Regions from separate parts of the Pseudorhodoferax sp. LjRoot39 genome, predicted to be linked through region 1. Evidence: predicted binding sites of a transcription regulator. Region 1 holds the regulator's gene; each other region holds the start of a gene.
What was found. Region 1 encodes FNR, which switches genes on or off when oxygen is low (the NO sensors DNR and NnrR bind a similar motif). Its sites were predicted from a motif close to TTGATNNNNATCAA; they were not measured.
Positions count from the first base shown of each region.

Region 2: ACSQ4M_RS28975 (ornithine carbamoyltransferase) is a predicted target of FNR. The motif match lies at 3,524-3,537, and genes of this name have one in related genera.
Region 3: mhpA (bifunctional 3-(3-hydroxy-phenyl)propionate/3-hydroxycinnamic acid hydroxylase) is a predicted target of FNR. The motif match lies at 1,343-1,356, and genes of this name have one in related genera.
Region 4: ACSQ4M_RS08895 (universal stress protein) is a predicted target of FNR. The motif match lies at 2,871-2,884, and genes of this name have one in related genera.

Region 1 covers NZ_CAXUQL020000001.1:5,597,344-5,603,237, reverse strand. The annotation lists gene ccoO (cytochrome-c oxidase, cbb3-type subunit II) at 1-98, shown strand, start outside; gene ACSQ4M_RS26055 (cbb3-type cytochrome oxidase subunit 3) at 110-247, shown strand; gene ccoP (cytochrome-c oxidase, cbb3-type subunit III) at 257-1,156, shown strand; gene ccoG (cytochrome c oxidase accessory protein CcoG) at 1,164-2,585, shown strand; gene ACSQ4M_RS26040 (nitrogen fixation protein FixH) at 2,596-2,847, shown strand; gene ACSQ4M_RS26035 (hypothetical protein) at 2,856-3,101, shown strand; gene fnr (fumarate/nitrate reduction transcriptional regulator Fnr) at 3,079-3,798, opposite strand; gene hemN (oxygen-independent coproporphyrinogen III oxidase) at 3,914-5,323, shown strand; gene ACSQ4M_RS26020 (sulfite exporter TauE/SafE family protein) at 5,514-5,894, shown strand, end outside.
Region 2 covers NZ_CAXUQL020000001.1:6,194,270-6,200,163, forward strand. The annotation lists gene ACSQ4M_RS28960 (winged helix-turn-helix domain-containing protein) at 1-484, shown strand, start outside; gene ACSQ4M_RS28965 (ATP-binding protein) at 493-2,592, shown strand; gene ACSQ4M_RS28970 (Crp/Fnr family transcriptional regulator) at 2,606-3,373, opposite strand; gene ACSQ4M_RS28975 (ornithine carbamoyltransferase) at 3,604-4,107, shown strand; gene mgtA (magnesium-translocating P-type ATPase) at 4,380-5,894, shown strand, end outside.
Region 3 covers NZ_CAXUQL020000001.1:4,449,855-4,455,748, reverse strand. The annotation lists gene ACSQ4M_RS20680 (ABC transporter permease) at 1-410, shown strand, start outside; gene ACSQ4M_RS20675 (DNA-binding transcriptional regulator) at 522-1,328, opposite strand; gene mhpA (bifunctional 3-(3-hydroxy-phenyl)propionate/3-hydroxycinnamic acid hydroxylase) at 1,452-3,209, shown strand; gene ACSQ4M_RS20665 (3-carboxyethylcatechol 2,3-dioxygenase) at 3,404-4,345, shown strand; gene mhpD (2-keto-4-pentenoate hydratase) at 4,358-5,140, shown strand; gene ACSQ4M_RS20655 (Bug family tripartite tricarboxylate transporter substrate binding protein) at 5,178-5,894, shown strand, end outside.
Region 4 covers NZ_CAXUQL020000001.1:1,896,656-1,902,549, reverse strand. The annotation lists gene ACSQ4M_RS08900 (TonB-dependent receptor) at 1-2,231, opposite strand, end outside; gene ACSQ4M_RS08895 (universal stress protein) at 2,393-2,812, opposite strand; gene ACSQ4M_RS08890 (DNA-3-methyladenine glycosylase I) at 2,930-3,502, shown strand; gene ACSQ4M_RS08885 (MSMEG_0569 family flavin-dependent oxidoreductase) at 3,612-4,922, opposite strand; gene ACSQ4M_RS08880 (MSMEG_0570 family nitrogen starvation response protein) at 4,942-5,232, opposite strand; gene ACSQ4M_RS08875 (MSMEG_0565 family glycosyltransferase) at 5,246-5,894, opposite strand, start outside.

The DNA.
Region 1 (5,894 bases):
ACGAAGAGATCGCCAAGGCGCCGGCCGACGTGAAGGGCCGCACCGAGATGGAGGCCACCATCGCCTACCTGCAGTCGCTCGGCCTGGCCGTGAAGTGAGGAACTGGACCATGGACATCAACACCCTGCGTTCCGTGGCCACCGTGGCCTCGTTCATCGCCTTCATTGCGATCTGGGCCTGGGCCTGGTCGCGCCGCAACCAGCAATCGTTCGACGAGGCAGCGCAACTGCCCTTCGAGCAGGAGTAAGAGGACACCATGAGCGATTTCACAAGCGGCTTCTGGTCCATCGCGATCATTGCCGTGACCCTGGGCGGCATCCTCGGCTGCGTGCTGCTGCTGTGGGGCGCCGGCAAGGCGCGCGTCTCGCCGACCGGCGACAACACCACCGGCCATGTCTGGGACGGCGACCTGCGCGAGATGAACAACCCGCTGCCGCGCTGGTGGGTGTGGATGTTCGTCATCACCGTGGTGTTCGGCGTGCTCTACCTGGTGCTGTACCCCGGCCTGGGCGACAAGCCGGGCACGCTGAACTGGAGTTCGGTGGGCGAGCACGCGGCCGACGTGGCCAAGCACAAGGAGACCACCGCGCAGGTCTACGCCAGGTACGCCGCGATGCCTGTGCCCGAGATTGCCAAGGACGCACAGGCCCATGCCATCGGCGAGCGGCTGTTCATGAACAACTGCGCCCAGTGCCACGGCTCGGACGCACGCGGCAGCAAGGGCTTCCCGAACCTGGCCGACGGCGACTGGCTGTGGGGCGGCGATCCCGAGAAGATCGCCGAGACCATCGCCAAGGGCCGCATCGGCACCATGCCGCCCATGGCCGCGGCGGTGGGCACGCCGGACGACGTGCGCAACGTGGCGCACTACGTGCTGAGCCTGTCCAATGGCCCGCACGACTCGGTGCGCGCCGCCTTGGGCAAGGCCAAGTTCACGGTCTGCGCGGCCTGCCACGGCAGCAACGGCAAGGGCAATCCGCTGCTGGGCGCGCCCAACCTGAGCGACGACATCTGGCTGCACGGCTGGGGCGAGGAGGCCATCGTCGCCATGGTCAACAACGGCAAGACCAACCAGATGCCGGCGCAGGAAGGCAAGTTCAGCGCGGAGCAGATCCGCGTGCTGGCGTCCTACGTCTGGGGCCTGTCGAACCGTTGAGGCTGCCATGAGCGCGGAGCGCAAGCTCATTCCCATCCAGCCCGAGTCCGAACTGGTCCCGCTGTTCGAGGCCCAGAAGACGGTCTACCCGCGCACCGTCGCGGGCTTCTTCCAGAACTGGCGCTGGGCCCTGGTCTGGCTCACGCAGCTGGCCTTCTACGGCACCGCCTGGCTGCAGTGGGGCGAGCGGCAGGCGCTGCTGTTCGACCTGGAGGCGCGGCGCTTCTACATCTTCGGCCTGGTGCTGTACCCGCAGGACTTCATCTACCTGGCGGGCCTGCTGGTGATCTCGGCCCTGTCGCTGTTCCTGTTCACGGCCGTGGCTGGCCGGCTGTGGTGCGGCTTCTCGTGCCCGCAGACGGTGTACACCGAGATCTTCCTGTGGATCGAGCGGCGCATCGAGGGCGACCGCGGTGCGCGCATGAAGCTCGATGCGGCCCCGCTGTCGATGGAGAAGTTCGTCAAGAAGTGGTTCAAGCACACCGCCTGGATCGTCTTCGCGCTGTGGACCGGTTTCACCTTCGTGGGCTACTTCACGCCGATCCGCGAGCTGGCCATGTCCTTCATCACCACGACCATGGGCCCGTGGGAGGTCTTCTGGGTGCTGTTCTACGGCCTGGCCACTTACGGCAATGCCGGCTTCCTGCGCGAGCAGGTCTGCAAGTACATGTGCCCCTATGCGCGCTTCCAGAGCGCGATGTTCGACCGCGACACGCTGATCGTGAGCTACGACAGCGCCCGCGGCGAGCCGCGCGGCAGCCGCCCGCGCAACGCCGACGCGGCGGCGCGCGGCCTGGGTGCCTGCATCGACTGCACGCTGTGCGTGCAGGTCTGTCCGACCGGCATCGACATCCGCAAGGGCCTGCAGTACGAGTGCATCGGCTGCGGCGCCTGCGCCGACGTCTGCGACGGCGTGATGGACAAGATGGGCTACGCGCGCGGCCTCGTCAAGTTCACGACGCAACAAGGGCTGGCCAAGGGCTGGAGTCGCGCGCAGATCTGGCGCAGGGTGTTGCGCCCGCGCGTGCTGGTCTATGCCGGCGTGCTGCTCGCGATCTCGCTGGGCCTGGCCGTGAGCCTGGCGCTGCGCACGCCGTTCAAGGTGGACGTGGTGCGCGACCGCGGTGCCATGGCGCGCATCGTGGCCGGCGGCGCCATCGAGAACGTCTACCGGCTGCAGATCATGAACGCCACCGAGTCGCAGCAGCGCTTCGCCATCGCCGCGAGCGGGCTGCCCGGGCTCGTCGTCACATCCGAGCCCGAGGTCGAGGTCGACGCCACGGCCTCGCGCTGGGTCGCCGTGCGCCTGCAATTGCCGCTGCAGCAGGGCGGGGCGGCCGGTGGCTCGCACCCCATCCTTTTCGAACTGCGCATGCTGGACGGCAACGAGCAGGTGCGCGAGAAGTCCGTGTTCCTGGTTCCCCGGTGAGGAGACTCTGATGCAAGAACAACAGCAAGCGAGCCGCGTCGTGCGCCCCTGGTGGCGCTACGGCATGGTCTGGATGGTGATCGGCGGCCCGCTGGTGGTCGTGGTAGCCGGCATCGCGACGGCGGTGATCGCCTTCCGCGGGGCCGACCCGGTGGTCACGGCGCCGCCGGCGCAGGTCGCGGCCGAGGATGCCTTCGACCTGCAGCCCGCGATGGCGGGGCGCAACCACGCGGCGACCGGCGGCGTGCCGGCGCGGCGCTGAGGCAGGCCATGGCCGCGCGGCGCTGGATGTGGATCGCCTGGCCGGCCTTCCTGGCCGCCGGCGTGTTGGAGATCATCGTGTTCGCGCTGGTCGATCCGCACGACCTGCACTGGCTGGGCCGGGCGCTGGACTGGTCGGCGATGGCGGTCTACACCGCGAGCTTCTTCGCGTTCTGGGTGGTGGCCATGGCGGGCAGCGCGCTCACGCTGCTGCTGGCGACACCGGAGACGGTCAGTGGCAGACCTGGGGATTGACGATGCGGGCAAGCGCATCGGCATCGAGGATGCGCAGGTGCCGCTGCTTGACCTCGACGGTGCCGTCCTCCACGAACTTGGAGAAGGTGCGGCTCACGGTTTCGAGCTTGAGGCCCAGGTAGCTGCCGATCTCCTCGCGCGTCATGCGCAACACGAGTTCGCTGCGCGAGAAGCCGCGGGCATGCAGGCGCTTGACCAGGTTCAGCAGGAAGGCCGCCACGCGCTCCTCGGCGCGCATGCTGCCCAGGAGCAGCATCACGCCGTGTTCGCGCACGATCTCGCGGCTCATGATCTTGTGCACGTGGTGCTGCAGCGCGTTGACCTCGCGCGAGAGCTCTTCGAGCCGGTCGAAGGGCATCACGCAGACCTCGGCGTCTTCCAGCGCCACGGCGTCGCAGCTGTGCTTGTCGTTGACGATGCCGTCCAGGCCGATGATCTCGCCGGCCATCTGGAAGCCCGTCACCTGCTCGCGGCCGTCGTCGGTGGCCACCGTGGTCTTGAAGAAGCCGGTGCGGATCGCGTAGAGCGAGACGAACTTCTCGCCACTGTGGAACAGCGTGGCGCCGCGCTTCACGGACTTGCGCGTCGCGACCACTTCGTCGATGCGCTCGAGTTCCTGCTGGTCCAGCTGCATGGGCATGCACAGCTCACGCAGGTTGCAGTTGGAACAGGCGACTTTGATGGTGTGCGGCAGCATGGCGTCCTTTCATGACGTGACGCAAATTGTCTCAAAAATGAGCGAACAAAGGCTTGATCTTGATCAAGGTCTGGTCAGGTCGACGCAGGCACAGTCCAGAGTCTGAGGATTTCCCATGACGACTCCACTGGCTTGCCCTGCTGCCCACGCCATTCCCACCGAGGTGCTGCAGCGCTTCGACCGGCCCGGCCCGCGCTACACCTCCTACCCCACGGCCGACCGCTTCGTCGAGGCCTTCGGCCCGGACGACCTGCAGCAGGCGCTGGCGCAGCGCCGCCACGGCGGGGCGGGGCGGGCCTTGCCGCTCTCGCTGTACGTGCACATCCCGTTCTGCGAGTCGCTGTGCTACTACTGCGCCTGCAACAAGATCATCACCAAGCGCCATGAGAGGGCCGCGCCCTACCTGGACTACCTGGCGCGCGAGATCGACCTGTACGTGGCCGCGCTGGGCGAAGGCCAGCCGGTCTCGCAGCTGCACCTGGGCGGTGGCAGCCCGACCTTTCTGAACGATGCCGAACTGGCCCGGCTCATGGACCTCTTGCGCAGCCGCTTCGCGCTGGCGCCGGGCGGCGAATACGCCATCGAGATTGACCCGCGCACCGTGGACGCTGCGCGGCTGCAGCACCTCGCGGCGCTGGGCTTCAACCGGCTGTCGTTCGGCGTGCAGGACTTCGACCCCGCCGTGCAGAAGGCCGTGCACCGCGTGCAGCCCTACGCCCAGGTGGAGCAGCTGGTGCACAGCGCGCGCGGCCTGGGCTTCGAGTCCATCAATGTGGACCTGATCTACGGCCTGCCGCTGCAGACCCCGGCCTCGTTCGCGCAGACGCTGGAGCAGGTCGTCGCGTTGCGTCCCGAACGCATCGCGCTGTATGGCTATGCGCACCTGCCCGAGCGCTTCAAGCCGCAGCGCCGCATCCATGCCGAACAGCTGCCCGACGGCGCGGCGCGGCTGGCCATGCTGGGCGCGGCGCTGGCGCGTTTCGAAGCCGCCGGCTACGTCTACGTGGGCATGGACCATTTCGCGCTGCCCGGCGACGCGCTGGCCGTGGCCAAGCGCCAGGGCCGGCTGCACCGCAACTTCCAGGGCTACAGCACGCAGCCCGATTGCGACCTGATCGCGCTGGGCGTGTCGGGCATCGGCAAGATTGGCGCCAGCTACACGCAGAACGCCAAGACCATGGAGCAGTACTGCGACCTGCTGGACCAGGGTGCGCTGCCCGTGGTGCGCGGGCTGGCGCTCACGCGCGACGACCTGTTGCGCCGCAGCGTGATCATGGCGCTGATGTGCCAGGGCGCGCTGCAGTTCGAACCCGTCGAGCTGGCCTGGCTGATCGACTTCCGCCAGTATTTCAGAGCCGAACTGGAGCAGATGCGCGTGCTGCAGGACGACGGCCTGGTGCAGATCGACGCCCAGGGCCTGCAGGTCACGGCGACGGGCTGGTACCTGGTGCGCGCCGTGGCCATGGTGTTCGACCGCTACGTGCAGGCCGACCGCACCCGCGCGCGCTTCTCGCGCATCCTGTAATGGAACCACCCCGTTTGAACGGCTCACTGCGTGCAGCCATTCCATCCCCCTCCAGGGGCGCCGCCAGCGGCCGGGCAGAGCCCGTTCCGCGGCGTCCGCTGGCATGGCCTGCTCCGCGGCCTTCGGAGCAGTGGCTTGCGTCCCAGTTTCGTGTCCTGCGGGTGGCGCGCCAGCGCAATGGATAACTGAGATGGCCGCCGAACTGGGCATGACGGCGCTGCTGATGGGTCTGGCCGGCGGCCCGCACTGCGCGCTGATGTGCGGCGCGGCCTGTGCTGGCATCGGCCGCGCCGCCGGGCCGCAGGGCGGCCGCGCGCTGGCGCAATTCCATGCCGGCCGGGCCGCCGGCTACGCGGCCATGGGCGCGCTGGCCGCCTGGTCCATGCAGGGCCTGGGCTGGCTGGGCGGCGCCAGCGTGGCCTTGCGGCCACTCTGGAGCTTCGTGCACCTGGCCGCCATCGCGCTGGGGCTGGTGCTGTTGCTGCAGGCACGCCAGCCGGCCTGGCTGGAACGCCAGAGCCGGGCGCTGTGGCAGCGCGTGCGCGCGCTGGCGCCGCGGCGTGGCGGCAGT
Region 2 (5,894 bases), 600 kb from region 1:
CAAGGTGGTCGGCCTGGAGGTGGGCGCCGACGACTATGTGACCAAGCCGTTCGACCTGCGCGAACTCGTCGCGCGGGCCAAGGCCGTGCTGCGCAGGGTGAAGACGGTGCCCGAGGGCCAGGGAGTGCCGTCCCGGTCCGCACCGTTGGCCGACGGCGCGCCGGCCGATGTGCTGGCGTTCGCCGGTTGGCGCCTGAACACCGCCAGCCGCGACCTGGTTGACCCGCAAGGCCGCGAGGTGCCGCTGACGACCGGGGAGTTCGAGCTGCTGCACGCCTTCGCACGGCACCCTGGCCGCGTGCTGTCGCGCGACTTCCTGCTGGCACAGACCCGCGGCCGCGAGGCCGGCCCGTTCGACCGCACGGTGGACGTGCAGGTCGGCCGCCTGCGCAAGAAACTGGAAGTGGATCCGGAACGGCCGCAGATCATCAAGTCGGTCCGCGGCGCGGGCTACCTGTTCGTGCCAACCGTGACCGCGGGCTGAATGCCGCCGTGCAGCCGTCCGCGCCCCCACCCGCCCTCGCGTTACCCGCGGACATCGACGAACGCAGCGTCTTTCGCTCGCTGTTCTCCGCCTATCCGGACGCCCTGCTGGTGGTGGAGTACGCCGGCCGCATCGCCATGGCCAATCCGGCGGCCGCGTCCCTGCTGGGGTTCTCATGCGACGAGCTGGTGGGCATGAATGTCGATGCGCTGGTGCCCGACAGCATTCGCCCGCACCATGCGGCCTACCGGCAAGGCTATGCGCAGGCGCCGCGGGCACGCCCGATGGGCACGCAGATGGCGCTGGTGGCCAAGCACAAGGATGGCAGCGAGGTCATGGTGGAGATCGCGCTGAGCCCGCTGCAGGACCATGGCCTGCCGCTTGTGGTGGCAGCGATCCGCGGGATCGGCGCCTATCCGCGCGTGCAGCAAGCCTTGCAGCGCGCTCGCTACAGCGAGTACCTCGCCAGGTTCGGGCGCCAGGCGGTGGATGCGCGCGAGGCCCGCGTGCTATTGGACATCGCGCCCGCCATCGCGGCGGAGGCGCTGCAGGTGCCGCTGTCGATGGTGGTGCTGCTGGACGCGGACCGGCAGGCGTTCCGCGTGGCGGGCGGGGTGGGCCTGGTGCCGGGCGAAGAGATCGGCGCGCGCATCGGCGCACAGCCCGACACCTCACCCGGCTACCTGTTGCGGCAGGGCGCGCCGATCACGGTCGAGGACTACCGCACGGAGACGCGCTTTCACGTTCCCCCAACGTACCTGGCGGCAGGACTGACCAGCGCGCTCGCCGTGCCCCTGTACGACCGCGGGCGCGTCATCGGCACTCTGGCGGTGCGCTCACGCGAGGCCAAGCGCTTCGGCGACGAGGAACAGCGCTTTCTCGGGGCGCTGTCCAGCCTGCTGTCGACCTGCCTGCAGCGCGCGCAGTCCGAGGAAGCACTCAACCACGCGCAGCGGCTGGAGAGCGTGGGACAGTTGACAGGCGGTATTGCGCACGATTTCAACAACCTGCTCACGGTGATCCAGGGCAACCTCCAGGTGCTGGAGGAGTTGCCTGCGCTGCAACGCGACCCTGTCGCTCCGCAGATGCTGGCCGCCGCCACACGTGCCAGCCGCCGCGCCGCGGAACTGACGGGCAAGCTGCTGGCGTTCTCGCGCCGACAGGTGCTGCAGCCCATCGCGGTGGATCCTGCCGCCTTGCTGCAATCGCTGGTCGACATGCTGCGCCGTACGGTGGACCAGCGCATCCGCATTGCGCTGACAACGCCGGCCGAGTGCCCCATGGTGCTGGCCGACGCCGGCCAGTTGGAATCCGCACTGCTGAACATCGCGATCAACGCGCGCGATGCCATGCCCCAGGGCGGAACCCTGACCTTCGGCGCCGAGGCCTGCCGCACGCTGCCGTCCTCGGTACGGCTCGGCCTGGAAGACCCGAGCGCCGAGGCGGAACACTTCGTGGTGTTCACCGTGTGCGACACCGGCACGGGCATGCCGGAGCAGGTGCTGGAGCGGGCGTTCGAGCCGTTCTTCACCACCAAGGAGACCGGCCGCGGGACCGGCCTTGGCCTCAGCACGGTGTACGGCTTCGCCAAGCAATCACGCGGTGCGGTCGCCATCGACAGCGCGCCCCATGCGGGCACGACGGTCACGCTGTATCTGCCGCGCCCGTGGCAGGGTGACGTGCGGGCCGCCAACGACGCAGCCGAAGGCGCCACGCTTCCTCCAGGGCTCCGGGTGCTCGTGGTCGAGGACGACCCCGAGGTTCGCCAGGTGGTGCAGAACGCTCTTCAGGCGATGGCGTGCACCACCACGCTGGCGGCAAGCGGCGAGCAGGCGCTGCAGGCACTGCAGGCCGGCGCGGGCTTCGATCTGCTGTTGAGCGACATTGCGCTCGGCTCCGGCATGCGCGGCACCGAACTGGCGTGGCAGGCGCAGCAGCTGCGCGCGGACCTGCCCGTGCTGCTGATGTCCGGCTTCTCCACCGAGTTGATCGAGGCCGACAGGGAAATCGCCGCCGCGTGGAAGGTGCTGCCCAAGCCGTTCTCGCGCCAGGAGCTGGCGCGCGCCGTGGCACGTGCACTGGCAACGCGCAGCGCAGGGTCCGGCTAGGCGGACGGCGCCGTCACAGGGCGGCGCAGCGCTGCAGGAAATGGGTGAGCGCCTGCGGATCGGCGATCCGCACGTCGCGCCGCCCCTTTTCCACGAAGTCGATGATCTTCTCGCGCGCCAGCCGGGACAGCGCACGGCTGACGGTCTCCAGCGCCATGCCCAGGTAGTTGCCGATCTCGGCGCGCGTCATGCGCAGCGTGATGGCATCGGTGCGCTGGCCCCGCAGGGCCATCGACGCACCCCACTGCAGCAGGAAATCGGCCACGCGGGCCTCGGCCGACAAGGTGCAGACCGACATCAGCGAGCCCCGGTCGTGGGCGATCTCGCGGCCCATGGCTTCGTGCAGCAGCTTGAGCAGCGCAGGTGCCGCGGCACAGGCCGCCAGCAGCGCGTCGTAGCCGATGGCCCACACCTCGCCGGTGTCCATCGCGACGGCATCGCAGCCATGGCACCCCTCGGCGATCCCGTCGAACCCCATCCAGTCGCCCCGGAACTTCAGGCCCACCACCTGCTCGCGCCCATCGGCACTCAGGTTCACGATCTTCACGAAACCCGAGTTCAGGATGTACAGGCTCTCGAAGGGCTGGCCCGCCTGGTAGATGCTGTCGCCGGCATGCACCAAACGGCGCTGCGGTACAAGGGCGGACGTCAGCAGTTCCAGGGTCTGGGCGATCTGGCGGCCGAAAGCCGCACTGTCGTCACGTTGCGGGCGGACCGCAACCGCATTGCCGGCGCAGGCCATGGGGGGCAATTCATGGGAGGTGTCGGCGGCTTGCAGCATGGGGGTTCTCTCCTGGCAGGCAAAGTCAATGGCTGGCAGGGACATGCTAGGGACCGGCGCGCAAGGCGGTGGCAACGCTCGGTGCGGTTGCGTAACGCTGCGTGAACGGCGCGTGTCAATCCGCTCACCTGTGCGCCACCTTGCCGGCGTTTGATGGGGAGCAAACGGCGGCCCGCGCGTGGCTTCTAAGCTGTGGCACGCAAATCGACGCGCGACAGCCAGACGCCACCATGCCCTCTCTCCCCAAGCCGCCTGCGGCGAAGCATCACCTGAGCCCGAAGCCTCCCGATCTCGGTGCCGTGCTCTCCTGTGCGCGGAGCCTCGGACATGCACCGGCGTCCGGCGCACAGCGCCCCCCTCTGAAAGGCCGCAACCTGGGCGTGCTGTGCGGCAACGGGCAAGGGGCACACGTCGAGGCGTTTCAACAGGCCGCCACCGAACTCGGCGCCCGTGCGGCTGTTCTGGCCGCCAGCCAGACCTTGGGCAGCACGCCGCAGACGACCGAGGAAGCCGCGAGGTTGCTCAGCCGCTTGTACGACGCCGTCACCTGCGATGGCGTGCCCGACCAGGTCGTGGACGCGCTGGCGCGAACGGCCACCATCCCGGTCACCAACGGGTACATCGCGGCGGCGGCGCAGGCGGCCACGCTGGCAGCACGGCTGGATGGTGCCGACGCGCCGCAGCACAGGCACCGCCGCATTCTGCAGGCCCTCGTCCTGCAAAGCATGTGCTAGGCGCCGGCCCATGCTGCCGCCGTCGGCCGGTGGGTGTTGCTGGCAGCCAGTGCCATCTCTGGTCCTGGACGCCGCCCAGGAGCACCGGGTAGGCCCGATGACAACCGAAACCCAGCGCCGGCAGGCCCCAGGCATGGCAGACCATAGCGCTGATGCGCCACCTCGGCCTCCACGTTGCGGTGGACCGGCGCGCGGCCATCGGCCACGTGCTGCCTGAGGCCGCGACACCGGCCGCCCCACGCCCCATGGCACGACACGACGCGACAGGCGGCATGGCGGGGCTGCTGGCCACCATGTTCCGGCAGGGCTTCAGCCGCTTCCTGCGCCGCCGGCGCGCGCTGCGGCATTTCGGCCGCCGGCCGCTGCTGGGCGCGCTGGCACGCGGCCAGGCTCCTGCGGCCTCGGCTCCGCTCGCGACCGCGCTGCTGCGCGATGCCGCCGAGCCGCCCGCCGATGCGCTGCGGCGGCTGGGCTCCGGCCCGCAGGGTCTGCCCCCCGCCGAAGCAGCGCAACGCCTGGCGCGCGACGGCCCCAACGAGGTCGACCACGAGAAGCCCCTGCCCGACTGGCTGCGGCTGTGGCACTGCTACACCAACCCCTTCAACCTGCTGCTGACGGCGCTGGCCGCGCTGTCCTGGCTGAGCGCGGACGCGCGCGCCACGGTGGTCATCGCGCTGATGGTGGGCCTGAGCACGCTGCTGCGCTTCGTGCAGGAGGGCCGCGCGCACCGCTGCGCCGAGGGGCTGCGCGCGCTGGTGGGCAACACCGCCACCGTGCTGCGGCCGGCGCCCGCCGCGCCCGATCCGCCGCTGCACCAGGAGGTCCCTGTGCGCGAGTTGGTGGCGGGCGATGTGGTGGCGCTGTCGGCGGGCGACATGGTGCCGGCCGATGGCCGGGTGCTGGCCGCGCGCGACCTGTTCGTGGCGCAATCGGCCATGACGGGCGAGTCCGCCCCCGTCGAGAAGTTCGCCGACGCGCCAGGTCCCGGGGCTGGCCCCCTGGAGGCGCGCAACCTGGTCTTCATGGGCACCAGCGTGGTCTCGGGCACCGCCACGGTGCTGGTGCTGACCACCGGACCGCGCACCTACTTCGGCCACCTGGCCGCTCGCGCGCAGGCGCAGGAGACGGCGCCCAATGCGTTCCAGGCCGGCGTCAACAGCGTGAGCTGGCTGCTGATCCGATTCGCCGCGGTGATGGTGCCCATCGTTTTCATGCTCAACGGCTGGACCAAGGGCGACTGGCTGCAAGCCTTCCTGTTCGCGGTGTCCGTGGCAGTGGGGCTGACGCCCGAGATGCTGCCGATGATCGTCACCTCCACACTGGCCAAGGGCGCAGTGCTGCTGTCGCGCCGCAAGGTGGTGGTCAAGCGGCTGGACGCGATCCAGAACTTCGGCGCGATGGATGTGCTGTGTACCGACAAGACCGGCACGCTGACGCAGGACAAGATCGCGGTGGCGCGCAAGACCGACGCCTTCGGCGCGGCGTCGGTCGAGGTACTGAACTTCGCCTTCCTGAACAGCTACTACCAGACCGGCCTGAAGAATCTGCTGGACCACGCCGTTCTCGACCACGTGGAGCTGGCGCAGGAACTGCGCCTGAAGGAGGCCTACCGCAAGATCGACGAGATCCCCTTCGACTTCGTGCGCCGTCGCATGTCGGTGGTCGTGTCCGAGACCGATGCGCAGGGCGAGCACCACGAGCTGGTCTGCAAGGGCGCGCTGGAGGAGGTGCTGGCCGTCTGCACGCAGGTGCGCAGCGCCGCTGGCGTGGACACGCCGCTGGATGCC
Region 3 (5,894 bases), 1.1 Mb from region 1:
TGGTCGGCGAGAACCCGCAGGCGGCCGAAGGTCAGGGCCTGTCGGTGGCACGCACGCGCACGGCGGCCATCGTGGCGGGCTCGGCGCTGATGGGCGTGGCGGGCAGCTTCCTCACGCTGTCGGCCTTCAACGCCTTCTTCTTCAACATGGTCAACGGCCGCGGCTGGATCTGCGTGGCGCTCGTGGTGTTCGCCTCCTGGCGCCCCGGCAAGGCGCTGCTGGGCGCGCTGCTGTTCGCGTTCTTCGACGCGCTGCAGCTGCGCCTGCAACAGTCGGGCGACGCACTGCTGCCCTACCAGCTGTACCTGATGCTGCCCTATGTGCTGTCCATCGTGGCGCTCATCGTGGTGGCGCGCAAGGCGGCCTATCCGCAGGCGCTCATGAAGCCTTACCGCAAGGGCGAGCGGTAGTCTTCCCCTGTCATCGGCCGGGCCAGGGCGCGTTCGCCACCGCGCACCTCCAGCGTGTCGTTGCGCTGGTGCAGGCTGCGCTGCTGCGGACGGCGCGCGCGCCCGGACTGATCAAATCCAGGCCTCGCTGTTCTTGCCGATGGTCTCGGCCAGTTGCTGCAGCATGGGCAGGTAGCGTCGGCGCAGCTCGGCCGGCGCGATGGCGCCCTTGGGAAAGACCATGTTCAGCGCCGCCAGCAGGCGCGGGCCGGCGAACACCGGCAACGCGATGGCGGCAAAGCCGGCTTCGCGGATCCATTCGCCCTCGTTGACCGAGTAGCCGCGCCGCTGCGTCGCCCGGACCATGCGCTTCACCGCCGCAGTGTCGCGGGCCTGATCGCCGATCCAGTCGTCGCGCACGCGCAGCAGCTCCAGCAGGCCCTCGCGTTCGACCTCTGCGCAGGCGCTCAGGTAGGCGCGGCCGATCGCCGTGGCGAGCAGCGGCAGCCGCTCGCCGATCATCGCGCGGTGTTGCGACAGCGTGCTCCAGCGGTGCGTGGATTCGCGCACCACCATGAAGCCGGCCTCCGCCGTGCCCAGGTCGCATGGCCACATCAGTTCGCGCGCAGCGGCCTGCATGGACGGAAGCGCCACCTTGCCGACCCAGGCCTCGTCCTCGAAGCCCTCGCTCAGACTGCGCACATCGAAAGTCAGGCAGTACTGGCCGTCGCGGTCGCCGGGGCGCACCAGGCCCAGCTGGCGCAGCGTCTCCAGCAGGCGCTTGGTCGTGGTGCGGTCCAGGCCGCAGATCCGCGCCAGTTCGCTGGTCGCGCCGATGCCGCCCGGCACGCGGTTCAGCGCGCGCAACACCTCCAGGCCGCGCGCCAGGCCGCGGACCTCCTTGTAGGGCGGGGATTGGGCTGTCAGGCGTGCGCGCATCTCGACTCCAAGGGTTAACCCTGATCAACCTGTGCACCAGGTGCACAGTGTTTACCACATCGACCCTGCCCAACAGAATTCTTTCCGAGTTGTGCCACCCACCCAGACCTACAGGAGACCGCCATGGAATCGACATCACAAGCATCCACCGGCCAGGACGCCGACGTTGTCATCATCGGCGCCGGCCCGGTCGGGCTGACCATCGCCAACACCCTGGGCCTGGCCGGCGTCAGCACGCTGGTGGTCGAGCGGCTGCCGCAGATCATCGACTACCCGCGCGCCATCGGCATCGACGACGAGTCGCTGCGCACGCTGCAGGCCATCGGCCTGGCCGAGCAGGTGCAGACCCACATCACGCCGGACCACTGGATGCGCTTCCTGACGGCCGATGGGCGATGCTTCGCCAGCATCGAGCCGCGCACCGACGAGTTCGGCTGGTCGCGCCGCAACGCCTTCATCCAACCGCAGGTCGATGCCATCCTGTACCAAGGCCTGCAGCGCTTCGCGCACGTCCGGTCGCGACTGGGCCAGGAGCTGACGGACATCGCCCAGGATGCCGGCGGCGTGTCGCTGGGCTTCAAGGCCGAAGACGGCACCGAGAGCCGGGTGCGCGCGCGCTACGTGGTGGCGGCCGACGGCGGCAACAGCTTCGTGCGGCGCACGCTGGGCGTGGCCTTCGAGGGCCGCACCAAACCCAACCAGTGGATCGTGGTGGACGTGCGCAACGACCCTCTGGGCACGCCGCACATCGACATGTGCTGCGACCCCGAACGCCCCTACGTCTCGGCCGCGCTGCCGCACGGCATCCGCCGCTTCGAGTTCATGGTGATGCCGGGCGAGACGGAAGAAGAGCTGTCCAGGCCCGAGAACATGGCCCGCCTGATGGCCAAGGTGGTGCCGCACCCGGACAAGCTGGACTACATCCGCAAGCGCGTCTACACCCACAACGCGCGCCTGGCCAGCACCTTCCGCGTGGGCCGCGTGCTGCTGGCCGGCGATGCCGCGCACATCATGCCGGTGTGGCAGGGCCAGGGCTACAACAGCGGCATGCGCGACGCCAGCAACCTGGCCTGGAAGCTGGCGCTGGTGGCGCAGGGCAAGTGCGGCGATGCCATGCTGGACAGCTACACCGACGAGCGCCGCGACCATGCGCGCGCGATGATCCACCTGTCCGAGGTGGCCGGCGACATCTTCGCGCCCGAGAGCGCCACCGCCGCCAAGGTGCGCGACCGGCTGATGCTGGCGCTGAACGCGGTGCCGCCGGTCAAGGCCTACTTCGCCGAAATGCGCTTCAAGCCCATGCCGCGCTACGAGAAGGGCGTGGTGCTGCTGCCCGAGCGCGCCGAGGCCGGCTCCGTGTTCGGCGGCCTGCTCGACCGCTCCGGCGACACGCCCATGGGGCGCCTGATCGGCCTGATGGCGCAGAAGAAGGAGTCGCTGTTCGGCCGGCTGATCAACGGCCTGGAGGCGCCGCTGCAGACGCCGGTGGGCCGCATGTTCATCCAGCCGCGCGTGACGCTGGCCGACGGCGCCAGCGTGCGCCTGGACGAGGCCATCGGCCTGAACTTCGCCATCATCGCCTGGGGCACGGACCCGACGCACGGCATGCGCCCGGCGGTGCGCGCGTTCTGGGAGCGCCTGGGCACGCGCTTCATCAAGGTCAAGCCGCTGGTGCAGATGGCCTACGCGGACGAGGCCGGCCCCGGCGTCACCACGCTGGGCGACACCCAGGGCCGCATCAAGGACTGGTTCACCGGGCAGAGCTGCTCCATCGCGGTCGTGCGGCCGGACCGCTTCGTCGCCGCCATGACCTCGCCGCACGGGATCGACGCGACCACCGCCCGGCTGGCGCAGCTGCTGCACGCCCCGCTGGAGGCTTGAAATGAAACCACCCCCGTTTGGACTTCTCACTTCGTGTAGAAGTCCCATCCCCCCTCAAGGGGGCGCACCCGGCGGCCTGGCAGAGCCAGTTCCGCGGCTGCGCTGGCATGGCCTGCTCCGCGGCCTTCTGAACCGCTGCTTGCGAGCCGGTTTCGTGTCCTGCGGGTGGCGCGCCAGCGCCGTGGAGAACTGAGATGGCCCGCGCGTTCCTGGGCATGTCCCACTCGCCGCTGCTGGGGCTGAACCCGCTCGACGCCGCCGTGCAGGCCGAGCTGCAGTGCGGCATCGCCCGTGCCCGCGAAGCCGTGCTGGCGTTCGACCCCGAGCTGGTCGTGCTGGTCGGCCCGGACCACTACAACGGCTTCTTCAACGAGCTGATGCCGCCGTTCTGCATCGGCAGCCAGTGCACCTCGGTCGGCGACTACCTCACGCCGGCCGGCACGCTGAACGTGGACGAAGCCGCCGCGCTGGGCCTGGCCACCTGGCTCATGGACCACGGCTTCGACCTGGCGCTGTCGCGCCGCATGCAGGTGGATCACGGCTTCGCCCAGGCGCTGCAGTTCATCTGGGGCGGCCTGGACACACCGCCCGTGCTGCCGGTGTTCCTGAACGCCGTGGCCCAGCCCGGCATCCCGCGGCTGCGGCGCTGCCGCCAGCTCGGCAGCGAGATCGGCCGCTTCCTGGACACGCTGCCGCGGCGCACGCTGCTGATCGGCTCGGGCGGCCTGTCGCACGAGCCGCCGGTGCCGACCATGGCCCACCCCGATTCCGCGGTGCGCGAGCGCATCACCGCCAGGCGCACGCCGACGCAGGACGAGCGCGATGCCAAGACCGAGCGCGTCAAGGCCGCCGGCATCGCACTGGCGCGCGGCGACGCCGGCATGAAGCCGCTGAACCCCGACTGGGACCGGCGCTGGATGGACGCGCTGGCCCGCGGCCGGCTGGACCTGCTGGTGCAGGACAGCGAGGCCTCCATCGAGCAGGCCGCCGGCCTGTCGGCCCACGAATCCAAGACCTGGCTGGTGGCGCGTGCCGCGCTGCCCGAAGACACCGAGCTGCCCTGCCCGCTGCGCCACTACCAGGCGATCCCGGCACTCATCGCCGGCTACGGAATCCTGTTTCTGCACACCACTTGAGGAGACGACGACATGAGCACCGAGCAAGACATTGCGCGATGGGCCGCGCGCCTGCGCGAAGCCGAAAGCAGCGGCCAGCCCATCGCCCCGCTGCGCGACGAGATCCCCGACGCCGACACGGCCTACCGCGTGCAGTTGGCCAACGTGCGCCATGCCACGGCGCAGGGCCGGCGCATCGTCGGCCGCAAGATCGGCCTGACCTCGCTGTCCGTGCAGCAGCAGCTGGGCGTGGACCAGCCCGACTTCGGCACGCTGTTCGCCGACATGGTCTACGGCGACGACGAGCCCCTGCCCTGGGCGCGCACGCTGCAGCCCAAGGTGGAGGCCGAGGTGGCGCTGGTGCTGGCACGCGATCTGGAGCGCGCCGACACCACGCTGGTCGAGCTGATCGGCGCCACCGCCTACGCGCTGCCGGCGGTGGAGATCGTGGGCAGCCGCATCGCCAACTGGAACATCCGCTTCATCGACACCGTGGCGGACAACGCCTCCAGCGGCCTGGTGGTACTGGGCGGCGTGCCGGTGGCCCTGAACGGCCTGGACCTCAAGACCTGCCCGATGCGCATGGAGCGCCGCGGCGAACTGGTCTCGCAGGGCCAGGGCTCGGCCTGCCTGGGCCATCCGCTGAACGCCGCCGTCTGGCTGGCGCGCAAGCTGGCCAGCCTGGGCCAGCCGCTCAGGGCCGGCGACCTGGTGCTGACCGGCGCGCTCGGGCCCATGGTCGCGGCCCAGCCGGGCGACCGCTTCGAGGCCCACATCGGCGGCCTGGGCACGGTCCACGTGCAGTTCGCAAGCTGATCGCCCCCCTTTTTCATTCCCCCCGGAGACACGCCCCATGCACTCTCGCCGTTCCCTGCTCGCCACCCTGGCCCTGGCCGCGTTGCCCGCGCTGGCCACCGCCCAGGACTTTCCGCAACGCACCGTGACGCTGGTCGTGCCGTTCCCGGCCGGCGGCATCACCGACCAGGTCGCCCGCGCCATGGCGCAGAAGATGGCCGACACGCTGGGCAAGCCCGTGATCGTCGACAACAAGCCGGGCGGCGGCGGGCAGATCGCCGCCGCGGCCGTGAAGAACGCAGCAGCCGACGGCCACACGGTGTTCATCGCCGCGACCGAGATGTTCGCCATCAACCAGAACCTGTACCGCAAGTTCTCCTACGACCCGGCCCGGGACTTCACGCCGGTGTCCTCGCTGATCGCCTCGCCGCTGGTGCTGGTGGTGCCGGCCAACAGCCCGCTGCACAGCGTGCAGGCGCTGGTGCAGGAGGCCAAGACGCGCAAGGGCGGGCTCAGCTTCGCCTCGCAGGGCATCGGCTCCATCGGCCACCTGCTGGGCGAGCTGTTCCGCGGCAAGGTCGGTGGCACGTACAGCCACGTGGGCTACAAGGGTTCGGCCCCGGCGCTGCAGGACGTGATGTCCGGCCAGGTCGACATGATGTTCGATCCGGTCATCACCACCGCGCCGCTGATCGCCGGCAAGCGACTCAAGCCCCTGGCCATCGCCGCCGCCAAGCGCTCGCCGCAGCTGCCCGACGTGCCCACGCTGGCCGAG
Region 4 (5,894 bases), 3.7 Mb from region 1:
AAGGTCCGCGGGGCGCCGACGACCAGGTAGCCCGATCCAGGGTAGCCGCCGGACGAAGCCCAGTAGTTGCGGTCGAAGAGGTTGTCCACGCGGGCGCGCAACGTCACCAGCCGGCCGCCCATGTCCATCAGATAGCGCGCACCGACATCCAGGCGCGTCCACGAAGGCGCCTCCAAGGTGTTGGCCGCGTTGGCGTAGCTAGAGCCGGTATGCACGATGCGGCCGTCCACGGCAAGGCCGCGCACCCCGGGGATGTCGAACTCGGCACCCACGCTGGCCTGCAGCTTGGGCACGCCGATCACGCGTTTGCCATTGGTGGCGGCGTCGCCGGTGGAGCGCTGCTTGGCGTCGAGCCAGGTCAGGCCACCCAGCACGCGCAGGCCTGGCATGGCCTCGCCGTGCAGGCTCAGCTCGGCGCCTTGGTGGCGGTCTTCGCCGGCGGCGGAGAAGAGGCCGGTGGCCGTGGAGCCCGAACCCGTGACCGTCACGATGGAACGCGGCTTGTCGATGCTGAAAAGGGCCAGGCCGCCACCGATGCGCCCGCCGTCGAACTTCAGGCCGATTTCCTTCTGCTTGGAAACATAGGGCCGCAGCTTGTCACCGGCGTTCGTGATGCGCACGCCGCCGGAGGTGGTCGCAGGCGCCGTGTCGCCCTGCACCAGTCCTTCGATGTAGTTCGCGTAGGCCGACAGTTGCGGCGAGACCTTGAACACGAAGCCGGCCACGGGGCTGGTGCGGCTCTCGTCGTAGCCGGTCTTCACCCCGCCGGGCGACGTGACGGTGCCGTTGTTGACGATCCGGTAGGTGACGCTGTCCACCTTCATCTTCTGGTGGCGCAGGCCAAGCGTCAGCAGTGCCCGGCCTTCCAGGAACGACAGCGTGTCGCCCAGGGCGAAGCTCTGCAGCCTGGTCGCGCCGTTGAAGGCGGGATTGGACAGATCATTGCCCAGGTAGGTCAGCGCCGGCTGGGCATAGGCGGTCGGGTTGTACAGGTTGGTTGCGAGCGTGCTCCCCAGGCCCAGGCCATAGGCGTTGTCCTTCTTCAGCTGGAACGCCGACACCGCCGCGACGACCTCGTGGCCCACCGAGGCGGTCTGGAACTTGGCGCGCAACCCGATCTCACCCGTATCGACCTCGTCCTCGCGGGCATTGTCGAAACGGCTCGTGGTGCCGGCGCCCGTGGCCGCATCGGTGAGCGTCAGGTTCGCCAGCGCGTTGGCCTCCTTGCTGCGGCGCAGGCCATAGGCAGCCCAGGCGGTGAGGTTGGCGCTGATGTCGACCTCGCCACGCAGCGTGCCGAACACGTCCTTCTCGTTGGAGTAAGACCAAGGCTGCGCGAAGTTGGCACTGGCGTCCGGCGGCGCAGGAATGGCGGTCAGCCCCGCACCCGGGGCCACATTGGTCCTGGTGCGCTTCAGGCGGTTGTCCTGCCATCCGATGTCGCCCGACAGGCGCACGTCACGGCTGCGCCAATCCAGGCCGAGCGCGACCAGGCCAAGCTTGGCCTTCTCGTCGTCCACCGCCGTGCCGCCATCGCGGTACGCGGCGTTGAGCCGGATGCCGGTGGCGCCGTCGGGACCGAAGCGGCGCGCGATGTCGGTGGACACACTGCCCTGCCCGCCGCTGCCCGCCCCTACCGTCACGCGCGACAGGGGTTCGTTGGGGGCCCGCTTGGGCAGCAGGTTGATCGCGCCGCCCAGGCTGCCGTTGGGCGCCGCGCCCGTCAGGAAGGCCGAAGCGCCACGCAGCACTTCCACGCGCTCGAACAGTTCGGTCGCGATGTACTGGCGCGGCAGCAGGCTGTACAGGCCGTTGTAGGCCGTGTCGTCGGAATTCAGGATGAAGCCGCGCACGAAGTAGGCCTCCTGGAAGTTGCCGAAGCCGCGCGCCACGCGCACGGTCGGGTCGTTCTGCAGCACCTCGCCCACGCTCTTGGCCTGGCGGTCCTGGATCAGTTCGTTGGTGTAGCTCGTGATGGAGAACGGCGTCTCCATGTTGTCGCGCGTGCCCAAAATGCCGGCACGCCCGCCGCGCGCCACCTGGCCGCCGGCATAGGACGGCGACAGCCCTTCGGCCGAGGCATCGGCACTGGCATTGACCGTGATGGTGGACAGCGACTTCTCGCCAGCGGCAGGCGCGGCTTGCGCCCACGCAGCGTGCGACAGGCACAGGGCCAGGGGCGTCAACGCGCAGCCGGCAACGGCGCGCAGGGAGGAGGAACGGACAGGCATGCGAGCTCACCCAAAGAGGGACTTGGTGGGCTGGCTCGGCACATGGCGTCATGGCGACGCATGCCTGGCTGGCGAGGGACGGCGAGTTTACGCCGGCCCCTGCCGGATGGGGACCGAATCGTTGTGCATTGGCAACGATTCGGTCGCTTGTGAGAACCGTTTCAGCGCAGCAGCAGCACCGGCACCTTGCACTGGCTGAGCACCTTGGTGGCGACCGAGCCCATGATCAGGTTGCCCAGCGCGCCATGGCCGTGGCTGCCCAGGGCCAGCAGGTCGTAGCCGCCCTTCTCGGCGGTTTGCGCCAGTTCGTGCGCGGGGTGGCCTACCTTGAACTCGAACTGGGCGCTGATGCCCTTTTGCGCGAAGAAGGCCTTGACGGGTTCGAGCACCTTGTCGGCCTCTTCCTGGTAGTAGCCCTTGACCACGTCGGCATTCACGTAGGAGGCCGCGCGCTTGGGCAGTTCCAGCACCACGGTCAGCACCGTGTACTCGTTGCCAGCGGCCAACAACTGGTGCTGGGCGAGATAGGTCAGCATGCGCTGGGTCTGTTCGCTGCCGTCGACGGCGATCAGGATCTTCATGTGTCGATCTCCTGGTGGTTTTGATGGATCCAGTATCTGCCAAGCCTGGGTGCCGGTCTTGATCTCCCTCAAGCCAGCAGGCAAAAGCGCATGCGCCATCGGCACAATGCCGCTCCCATGGACACCTCCACCGCCCTGCCCCGCTGCACCTGGTGCGGCACCGAGCCGCTGTACCAGCACTACCACGACACCGAATGGGGCGTGCCCCAGCGCGACCCGCGCATGCTCTGGGAGATGTTGATGCTCGAAGGCTTCCAGGCCGGGCTGTCGTGGATCACCATCCTGCGCAAGCGCGAGGGCTTCCGCCGGGCCTTCGACGGCTTCGATCCCGCCAAGGTCGCCCGCTACGACGAGGCCAAGGTCCAGGCCCTGGTGGCCGACCCTGGCATCGTGCGCGCACGCGCCAAGATCGTGGCCACCATCGCGGGCGCGCAGATCTACAACAGCATGATGGCCGCCGGCGAGGACTTCGCCGACTACTGCTGGGCCTTCAGCGGTGGCCGGGTGTTGCGCGGCGACGGCGTGCACTTCGCCACCTCCACGCCGCTGTCCGAGACCATCTCCAAGGACCTCAAGAAGCGCGGCTTCAAGTTCGTGGGCCCGACCATCGTCTACGCCTGGATGCAGGCCATCGGCATGGTGGACGACCACGCCGTGCACTGCTTCCGGCGCGCGCAGCTGGGGCGCTGAGCGCGGCTGGGCCGGGCTGCTGGGCATGGCGGCCGGTGCAGCCCTGGGCGGCTGCTGGCTGTACGCGCGGTGGCCCACCCACCAGACGCGGTGACCGCCCGGCCGTCGCTCAGGCGAGCGCAGCCTGCAGTTGCACCTGCGCCGACCTGGTCCGCAGCGGCTCCCCAGTGCCAATGGACGCCTGCCGCTGCGCGATGCGCTCGGCCAGGTACGCCGCATCGCGCGCCACACCGCTGAACCGCCCCGAGCCCCAGGTGTGCAGCCAGGGCAGGCCCAGGAAGTACAGGCCTGGCACCGCCGTCACGCCCCGGTTGTGCACTGGATGGCCGCGCCCGTTGAACACCGGTGCGTCGAGCCAGCCGAAGTCGGGTGCGAAGCCGATGCACCAGACCACGGACGTGATGCCCGATGCCGCCAGCGACAGTGCGGCGCGCTCGGCCACCGGCTGCCAGACCGGCTCGTACGGGGCACCGGCGGGTGCATCGATCCCGTGCTCGGCGATGTACTTGTCGATCGACGCGTTGATGCCGTTGTAGGTGGCGTCGGCCCGGTCCAGCACCTCGGCCAGCCGCGGCGCGAAGCGCAGCGTGTCGCCATCTGCATCCAGCCCTTCGAGCACGCCGAACAGGTCCATGCCCTCCAGCGCGAAGCGGCGCAGGTCGATGTCGCGCCCGCCATCGCGGCCGGTCACGTAGTGGTTGGTGTTGTCTCGCACGCCCTCGCGCAGCGGGTGCTGGGTCACCGGCATGTCGTAGTACTGCATGTCGGCCAGCCAGTCGACCACGTCGCGGCCGCGGTAGAAGCGCGCGCAGCGCGGCGCGTCGCCCACGGCCAGCACGACCTGGCGGCCGGCCAGGTGCAGGTCTTCGGCGATCTGCGCTCCGCTCTGGCCGGAGCCGACCACCAGCACCTTGCCGGGCGGCAGCTGGCCGGCGTTGCGGTAGTCGGCCGAGTGGATCTGGCGGATCGACGCCGGCAGCCGCTCGGCCAGGCGCGGCACGATGGGGGTGTGGTAGCCGCCCGAGGCCACCACCACCTGCTCGGCGAAGCACTCGCCCTCGCTGCTGCGCACCACGAAGCCGCCCGGCGCGGGCCGGATCTGCTGCACCGCCACGCCTTCGCGCAGCGGCGCGTCGACGGCCTCCTTGAAGGCCGCCAGGTATTCGATGATCTGCGGCTTCTTCATGAAGCCATGCGGGTCGTCGCCCCGGTAGGGGTGGCCCGGCAGCGCGCACTGCCAGTTGGGCGTGACCAGGCAGAAGTTGTCCCAGCGCTGGGTGCTCCAGGCGTGCAGGGCGCGGTGCTTCTCGAAGACGACATGCTCGATGCCCTGGGCCTTCAGGCCATGGCTCAGCGACAGGCCGGCCTGGCCGCCGCCGACGATGACGACGCTGTGGCGCGGGATGGTGGAAGTGGTCATGGGGATCTCCAGGGGGTGTTCAGGCAGGGGTGAAGGCAAGCACGCGCACGCGCGCGTCGGGCTGGTCGGCGAAGCGCGCGGCGCGCGATTCGGTGTCGGCCAATTGGTCGAGTGCTGCCGAGCAGGCAAAGCCGTACTTGGCCTGGACACGCGCACTGGCGATGGACGTAGCCTCGCGCACGCGGCGCAGGAAGTCGGCCAACGGGTAGTCCTGGCCGGGGGTGAAGAAGTCCTCGATCACCAGAGAAGGCGAATAGGCGAGGTTCTCGCTGGCGTCGGGCCAGCGGAGGCGGTAGTGCATGGCAGGCATGGGGGCGCTTTCTTCAGGCGGGGAAGGGTTCGCGCACGCGCTGGTACCAGTCTTCGTGCAGCGCGGCGCTGCGGGCCCAGCTGTGGGCCACGCAGACAGGCGGCGGCTCCATCAGGCGCGGCAGGGCCAGGGCCTGCTGCAGGCCGGTGGCGATGGAGGCCACGTCCTCGGGATCGCACCAGGCCACGGCCGGCGTGTCGTGCAGCGTCTCGGTGAAGGGCGCTCTGCGCGACACCAGCACCGGCGTGCCGCAGGCCAGTGCTTCGAGCGCGGCCAGGCCGAAACCCTCGACCAGCGAGGGCATGGCCAGCAGGTCGGCGCGGCGCATCAGTGCGGGCAACAGCGCGTCGGGCAGCGGGCCGGTGCGCAGCACGCTCTGCCGCGGGCCTTCGGCCAGGCCGGTGGCGGCCAGTGTGGCCAGCCACGCGCGGCGTTCAGCGCCGTGGTCCAGCATGCTGGCGCCGCCGGCCACGACCAGGCGCGCGCCGGCCCAGGCGGGGTCGGTGCCCCGCAACTGCGCGAAGGCCTGCAGCAGGCGCACGCTGTTCTTGCGTTGCTCCACGCCGCCGACCAGCAGCAGCACGGGGCCGGTCTGTGCCGGCAGGCCCAGGGCCTCGACGGCTCGGGCATCGTCCGCGGCAGGCTCGGGCCGGTAGCGGGCC